Regions from separate parts of the Colwellia sp. Arc7-D genome, predicted to be linked through region 3. Evidence: predicted binding sites of a transcription regulator. Region 3 holds the regulator's gene; each other region holds the start of a gene.
The links. Region 3 encodes sigma-54, which starts transcription at its own class of promoters, with help from an activator protein. Its sites were predicted from a motif close to GTTGGCACGNNNNTNGNNT; they were not measured.
Positions count from the first base shown of each region.

Region 1: a site for sigma-54 is predicted at 820-838, ahead of DBO93_RS03520 (flagellar hook-length control protein FliK). Genes of this name have one in related genera too.
Region 2: a site for sigma-54 is predicted at 920-938, ahead of fliE (flagellar hook-basal body complex protein FliE). Genes of this name have one in related genera too.

Region 1 is NZ_CP028924.1:813,104-815,382, forward strand. It holds gene fliI (flagellar protein export ATPase FliI) at 1-282, shown strand, start outside; gene fliJ (flagellar export protein FliJ) at 299-733, shown strand; gene DBO93_RS03520 (flagellar hook-length control protein FliK) at 902-2,279, shown strand, end outside.
Region 2 is NZ_CP028924.1:806,793-809,071, forward strand. It holds gene DBO93_RS03485 (sigma-54 dependent transcriptional regulator) at 1-738, shown strand, start outside; gene fliE (flagellar hook-basal body complex protein FliE) at 989-1,333, shown strand; gene fliF (flagellar basal-body MS-ring/collar protein FliF) at 1,379-2,279, shown strand, end outside.
Region 3 is NZ_CP028924.1:3,892,615-3,894,893, forward strand. It holds gene lptB (LPS export ABC transporter ATP-binding protein) at 1-275, shown strand, start outside; gene DBO93_RS16875 (RNA polymerase factor sigma-54) at 336-1,841, shown strand; gene hpf (ribosome hibernation promoting factor) at 1,877-2,164, shown strand; gene ptsN (PTS IIA-like nitrogen regulatory protein PtsN) at 2,194-2,279, shown strand, end outside.

The sequences.
Region 1 (2,279 bases), 1.2 Mb from region 3:
ATGCCAATGGTAACCAGTGAAGAACACCAACAACTTGCTAGACAATTACGCCAAGTGTATTCGCTTTATCAAGAAAACAAAGATTTAATCTCTATTGGTGCTTACAGCAGAGGTACCGATCCAAGAATAGATCAATCCATAGATTTACAGCCCGTTATTCAGTTTTTCTTACAGCAAAAAATGCTTGAAATTATTCCGTATGATCAGAGTTTAACGCAGTTGCAAGAAGTACTCGCGGCGGCACAAGCCCATGCTCAACAAAGCCAAACGGCACAACAATAAATAAGGTAATAACAGCATGAAACAGTTAAATACCTTATATAAATTTGAGCTTGATAAAGAGCAAAAAGCCTCGCAAGCATTACAATTAGCGGAACTTGACTATCAACAAAATAAAGACCGTTTAAAAAATGTCAGTGACTATCGTTTGGAATATATGCGCAGACTTAATCAGCGTTCTTTAGAAGGTATAGATAGTGCGACATATAGCCATTTTCATGCCTTTATTGCCAAATTAGATAATGCTTCTCAACAAGTTAAAATTGCAGTTCATCAAGCCAAAGCGTTAGTTGAAACAAGAAAAAAACAATGGTTAGAACAAAGACGTAAAATACAAGCTGTAGAATTATTGCGCGATAAAAAATTGGCTACTTTACAACTTGCCGCTAATAAACAAGAACAAAAAATGTTTGATGAAATTGCTACCCAGCAATTTGTTCGTCGTCACAGATAAATCTTATTTTACTTCACCAACTGCCTATTTTTAATTCCTATTTGTCTGAGTAACAAATTTCTAATATTAAAGCTAATCAAGCTGGTTTTGGAATGATTTTTGCTTAGTTAACAAGAGAGAGTTACGTATTAAATTGCGCTTATTGTTTATATTTAGGAAAGCTTTGTTATGTATCAAGTAAATTTTTTGTCTTCTGATGTTAGCCAAACCCTAGATGTTTCAGGGGGGAAGGGAGATGTATCCAACAAAAATCAAACTAAAGGCAATGCGTTTTCTGATGCGATGGAGCAGCATTATCCAAAGAAAAATAACACTGACTCAGAGAGTAAAAATAATCAAGGTGGCAATCTTGTGTCTAAAGCGGCAGAACAGCAACCGCTTAGTGATGACCCCGCTATTAAGATTAAACGCAAGAACCTAGATGATGCTCATACATTACCCGTGCCCTTACCGATAGATGATGAAACATCAATAGAAAAATCAACAGCTGCTGACAAATCTTCTAATTTACCAATATCTTTTCCTATTGATAATCAAACTATGTCGGCAAAGTTGATCGCTGAAAAAGCTATAAACGATGATGCTCATACTTTACCTGTGCCCTTACCAATAGATGATGAATCTTTGGTGACTAAACCATTGGAGGTGAGTGTTTATAAAGAACCTTTACCGATATCGGTAGAAGAAAAAGTTCGAGAACTATTATTAGCGGCAGTTGAACCTGTAGTAAAGATTAAAGGAGACGAGCATACGCTGCCAGTACCTTTGCCTGTTGTGCCCGTGCAAGATAAAAATAGTGTTATTACAAATGTTAAAACGTCAAATAATGATAGTGCTATCGCTAGTTCATATAAGTCGGCTGCTAATTCAGTGCTTCAAGAATCTCAAACAGGTCAGAGTGTCGCTCAAAAAGTTGAAAGTGATGATGCTGTTGATCTGTTGAAAATGCTAAATGGTGCACAACAACTGTTAACAAAGTCAGCAACAAATAGTCAAGTATCGACGCCGTTAGAGCAAAGTAAAGCTGCCGAAGTTCAAGAAAATAAAGCCTTGTCTAACACTTCGAATACACAATTGCCTACTGACAGTAAAGTTAGTGTGCAAGCAAGTAATACCAATGTCACAGATAATTCAACGGCTAAAATAGCCGCCGACTTTATAACTAATACTGTGGCAAGTGATATACAGAATAAAGAAAAGCAAATAGCAACTACAACAGATAAAGTTACGGCAGTTACCTTGGTCGAAAATGCTGCTAAAAATGCTGTAGTGAAGTCAGCCGATAATAGCGTTATTTCTCCTGTTCAATCAGAGGTTTTAAACACCGGAACTACCGAAAAATTAACGCGTAAAAATACAGTTATCGATCAGGATTTATTAGCAAAGCAAATTAATGCCGCGCTTGTAGCTGATGAAAGTAAAGCGGCTTTAAAAACAGAGCAAGATGCTAAGTCATTGTCTAATATATCTAATGTGTCTAATATAAAAGAGTCACAAAAAAGTAATGACATTAATGCTAAAGCATTTACTGTTGAAGACGTTAAAA
Region 2 (2,279 bases), 1.2 Mb from region 3:
GAAAAGGGCGCGTTTACGGGCGCTATTCAAGCTAGTCCTGGTAAGTTCGAGCAAGCTCAAGGTGGCACTATTCTACTTGATGAAATTACCGAAATGGATTTAGGCTTACAAGCAAAAATTCTTCGTGTTTTACAAGAGCGAGAAGTAGAGCGTATTGGCGGACGTAAAACAATTAACCTAGACGTTAGAGTAATAGCAACCAGTAACCGTGACTTAAAAGATGCTGTTAAAGAAGGCGTTTTTAGAGAAGATTTATATTACCGATTAAATGTATTCCCATTATCATGGTTACCGTTGAATGAACGCCGAGATGATATTTTACCCTTAGCAACCCATCTTATTTCGCGCATTTGTCAAAAAGATGGCAATGTTATTCCTGAATTCACACCAGCAGCTCGCAGTAAATTACTCGCCTATGCTTGGCCAGGTAATGTGCGTGAATTAGACAATGTTATTCAACGAGCACTGATTTTACAAAGTGATCGTTGTATCGACGCTAATGACTTACTGATTGATAACTTTGAAACGCCTCAAGTGCAAAGTGACACCGTTGACGCTTCAAAAGCTGACAAACTCGGCAGTGAACTTAAATTACAAGAGCACCAAATCATATTAGACACTTTGCATGCTTGTCGAGGAAGCCGCAAAGATGTTGCCGAACGTTTGGGAATAAGCCCTCGTACATTACGTTATAAAATTGCCCGTATGCGTGATAGTGGTATTCAAATTCCACTTTAATTACAGGTTAAAATTAACAAAGTGTTAATTAAATATCGAGATTAAACTGAAAAACGACGTATTTAACGTCGTTTTTTTTGTTTTAAATAATTTGATTTTTACTGTTGATTTATAAGTGTTTTTTATTATTTTAAAATGTAATTTTATTAGGCTTTTCTTGCCATTTCGCTTTATTTTTTAGCTTGGCACTATGCTTGCTTTAACCATAGGTAATAGTAAGTAACAAGAAATTGACGCAAGCGAGATAGCCATGGATATTAAAACTAATTCTTTATACGCCCAAATGCAAAGCATGTCGATGGAAGCGATGGGGAACAGACTTCCTATCGGTGAAGAAAATGGCATGGGTACGCCTCCAGTCAGTAAAGCTGGTGGTGACTTTGGTAGCTTGTTAAAAGATGCAATAAATAATGTTAATGAACTACAACAAGATGTTGGTGCAAAACGTACAGCGTTTGAAATGGGTGATCGCAGTGTTACCTTGGCCGATACTATGATTGCAGGCTCAAAAGCGGGTATTGCTTTTGATGCAACCGTTCAGATCAGAAATAAGTTTGTTGAAGCTTATAAAGAAATTATGAGCATGCCGGTTTAGCTCCAGTTGCTAAAAATAAAACAAGTTTTACGCGGAGATAAATAAGTGGCCGATACAACAGACAATACAAATTTAATGTTAGCCGATGGTAACAACGATTTAGTCGCTGGCGACGGAGCAGATGATACCGTTGGTGAGCAAAAGTCAGGTTTAGCCGGTGCCATGGGCAATGTTGATTTTCTCCGTCAAATGACAATAGTCATTGCACTAGCTATTTGTTTTGCTATTGCCATTTTTGTCATCATGTTAGCGAATCAACCTGAATATCGTTTTTTAACCAAATTGCCAACCGAGCAATTAATTAAAACGATGGACTTTCTTGACAGCAATAAAGTGGATTATCGTCAAGAAAATAACACTATATCTGTTGAAAGCGATGAATATCAAAACGTTAAACTTATGCTTGCTCGAGAAGGTCTTACTGATGCTCCATCTCAAGGTAGCGAAATTCTTATGCAGGATATGGGCTTTGGTGTAAGTCAACGCCTAGAAGGTGAACGTTTAAAACATTCAAGAGAGCAACAGCTCGCCCGTACGATTGAAGAATTAAAGTCTATTTCACGTGCTCGGGTATTATTAGCTATTCCGCGTGAAAATGTTTTTGCTAAACGTGAGAAAAATCCTTCAGCTACTGTAGTACTCACTTTACGCCGCGGCCGCCTTTTATCTGAAGAAGAAGTTGATGCGGTTGTTGATATTGTTGCTTCAGCAGTGCAAAACTTAGATCCTAATCGTGTAACGGTAACCGACCAAAATGGTCGTTTATTAAATTCTGGTTCACAAGACTCTGTTTCATCTCGCTCTCGTAAAGAGTTTGAAATAGAACAAAAGCGTGAATCTGAATACATGTCAAAAATTGACTCAATTTTAATTCCTGTTGTTGGCTTAGGTAATTACACCGCACAAGTTGATGTGGCGATGGATTTTACTAACACAGAAGAAACAC
Region 3 (2,279 bases):
CTTTAGCTGCAGATCCTAAATTTATTCTCCTTGATGAACCTTTTGCTGGTGTTGATCCAATTTCGGTAGGTGATATAAAAAAAATTATCCTACACTTAAAAGAACGTGGCATAGGTATCTTAATTACCGACCATAATGTACGTGAAACCCTCGATGTCTGTGAGCATGCCTATATTGTTAGTCACGGCGAGCTTATTGCCGAAGGTAACTCTACTGAAATACTTGCAAATCAACACGTAAGAGATGTATACCTTGGTGAACAATTCACGCTATAGTGAATAACAGACTTACTCGGTAACATACTAATGTACTTGAACAGGGAAAAGAAAACGTAAATGCGTCCTACTCTGCAACTCCGTATCGGACAACAATTAACGATGACCCCGCAATTGCAGCAGGCTATCAAGCTGTTGCAATTATCGACCTTGGATTTACAACAAGAAATTCAAGAAGCTCTTGAAAGTAACCCTTTACTTGAAGTTGATGAATCTCCCGACAACAATTCAGAAAACACCCCTGACAATTTAGAAGAAGCATACTCCGCTGGTATTGGCGATAGCGTAGAAATATCCTCAGATGGCAGCGAAGATTCTGTACCGACTATTGATGAAATAAGCTCATCAGAAGGCCTAGCAAAAACTGACATACCCGAAGAATTAAATAGTGATACAACCTGGGATGACAACTTTAGTGCCAGTGCGAGCAGTGGCGGTGTTGGTCATGCATCAGAAGATTATACCTATCAGGGTGAAACAAAAGACTCCTTACAAGACCATCTTATTTGGCAAATGGAACTAACACCATTTAGCGATACCGATAGAACAATTGCTATCGCTATTATTGAAGCTATAGATGATGCCGGCTACCTAACAGTTTCTGCAGACGAGATATTAGAAAGCGTAGGCATTGATGGTGTTGAACTTGATGAAATTGAAGTAGTGCTTAAACGGATTAACGTTTTTGATCCGGTGGGCGTAGCGGCTCGTTCAATTCCAGAGTGTTTACTTATTCAGCTCAACCAATTTTCAAAAGATACGCCTTGGCTCGCTGAAAGTAAGTTAGCGGTAACCGAGCATATCGAATTATTGGGTAATCGCGATTATCGCCAATTGATGCGAAAGTTACGCATTAAAGAAGACCAATTACGTGAAGTTATTCGCTTAATACAATCATTAGACCCTCGCCCGGGCGATAGTGTTATCAAGAGTGAAGAACAGTATGTTATTCCTGACGTGTCGGTTGAAAAGAAAAATGGTCGCTGGACTGTAGAGCTAAACCCAGACACAGCACCTAAGTTATCGGTAAATCAACAATATGCTGCCATGTCTCGCTCGATGAAATCATCAGCAGACAGTCAATTTATTCGCTCGAACTTGCAAGAAGCTAAATGGTTTATCAAAAGCCTTGAAAGCAGGAACGATACCTTGTTAAAAGTGTCCAATTGTATTGTACAGCGCCAGCAGGGTTTCTTTGAACATGGCCCTGAAGCTATGCGACCTATGGTTTTAAATGATATTGCCGAAGCGGTAGATATGCACGAATCGACTATTTCTCGTGTTACTACACAAAAGTATATGCATACACCCAGAGGCATTTTTGAGCTTAAATACTTCTTCTCTAGCCATGTAAGTACTGAAAATGGTGGTGAATGCTCATCAACCGCTATTCGTGAGTTAATTAAAAAACTTGTTGCCGCCGAAATACCCGCAAAGCCATTAAGCGACAGTAAAATCGCCGATATCTTGGCCGAACAAGGCATTAAAGTAGCAAGACGCACTATTGCCAAGTATCGAGAGTCACTCTCTATACCGCCGTCAAATCAACGTAAAAGCCTATTGTAGGCAACCTTAATCACCAAAAAAGAGGAATGAAGCTTATGCAAATTAATCTTACTGGACACCATGTCGATGTTACCGACTCATTACGTGATTATGTTAATGCTAAATTTGAAAAAATAGAGCGCCACTTTGAACACATTAATAATGTACATGTGGTACTAACGGTTGAAAAATTGAACCAGATCGCTGAATCTACTGTGCATTTAACGGGCTCGGAGGTTCACGCTAAGGCTGAACATAACGATATGTATGCATCAATTGATGCATTAATTGATAAATTAGATCGCCAAATTTTGAAATACAAAGGCAAAATCAACAAGCATTAGCGCCAAGTCGCTTTAGGTTTTATAAGTTTATGAAGTTGCAAGATATCCTAACCCCGGAATGCACTATTTGTGCAGCACCGGGTTCCAGTAAAAAACGTATTCTAGAATACTTAAG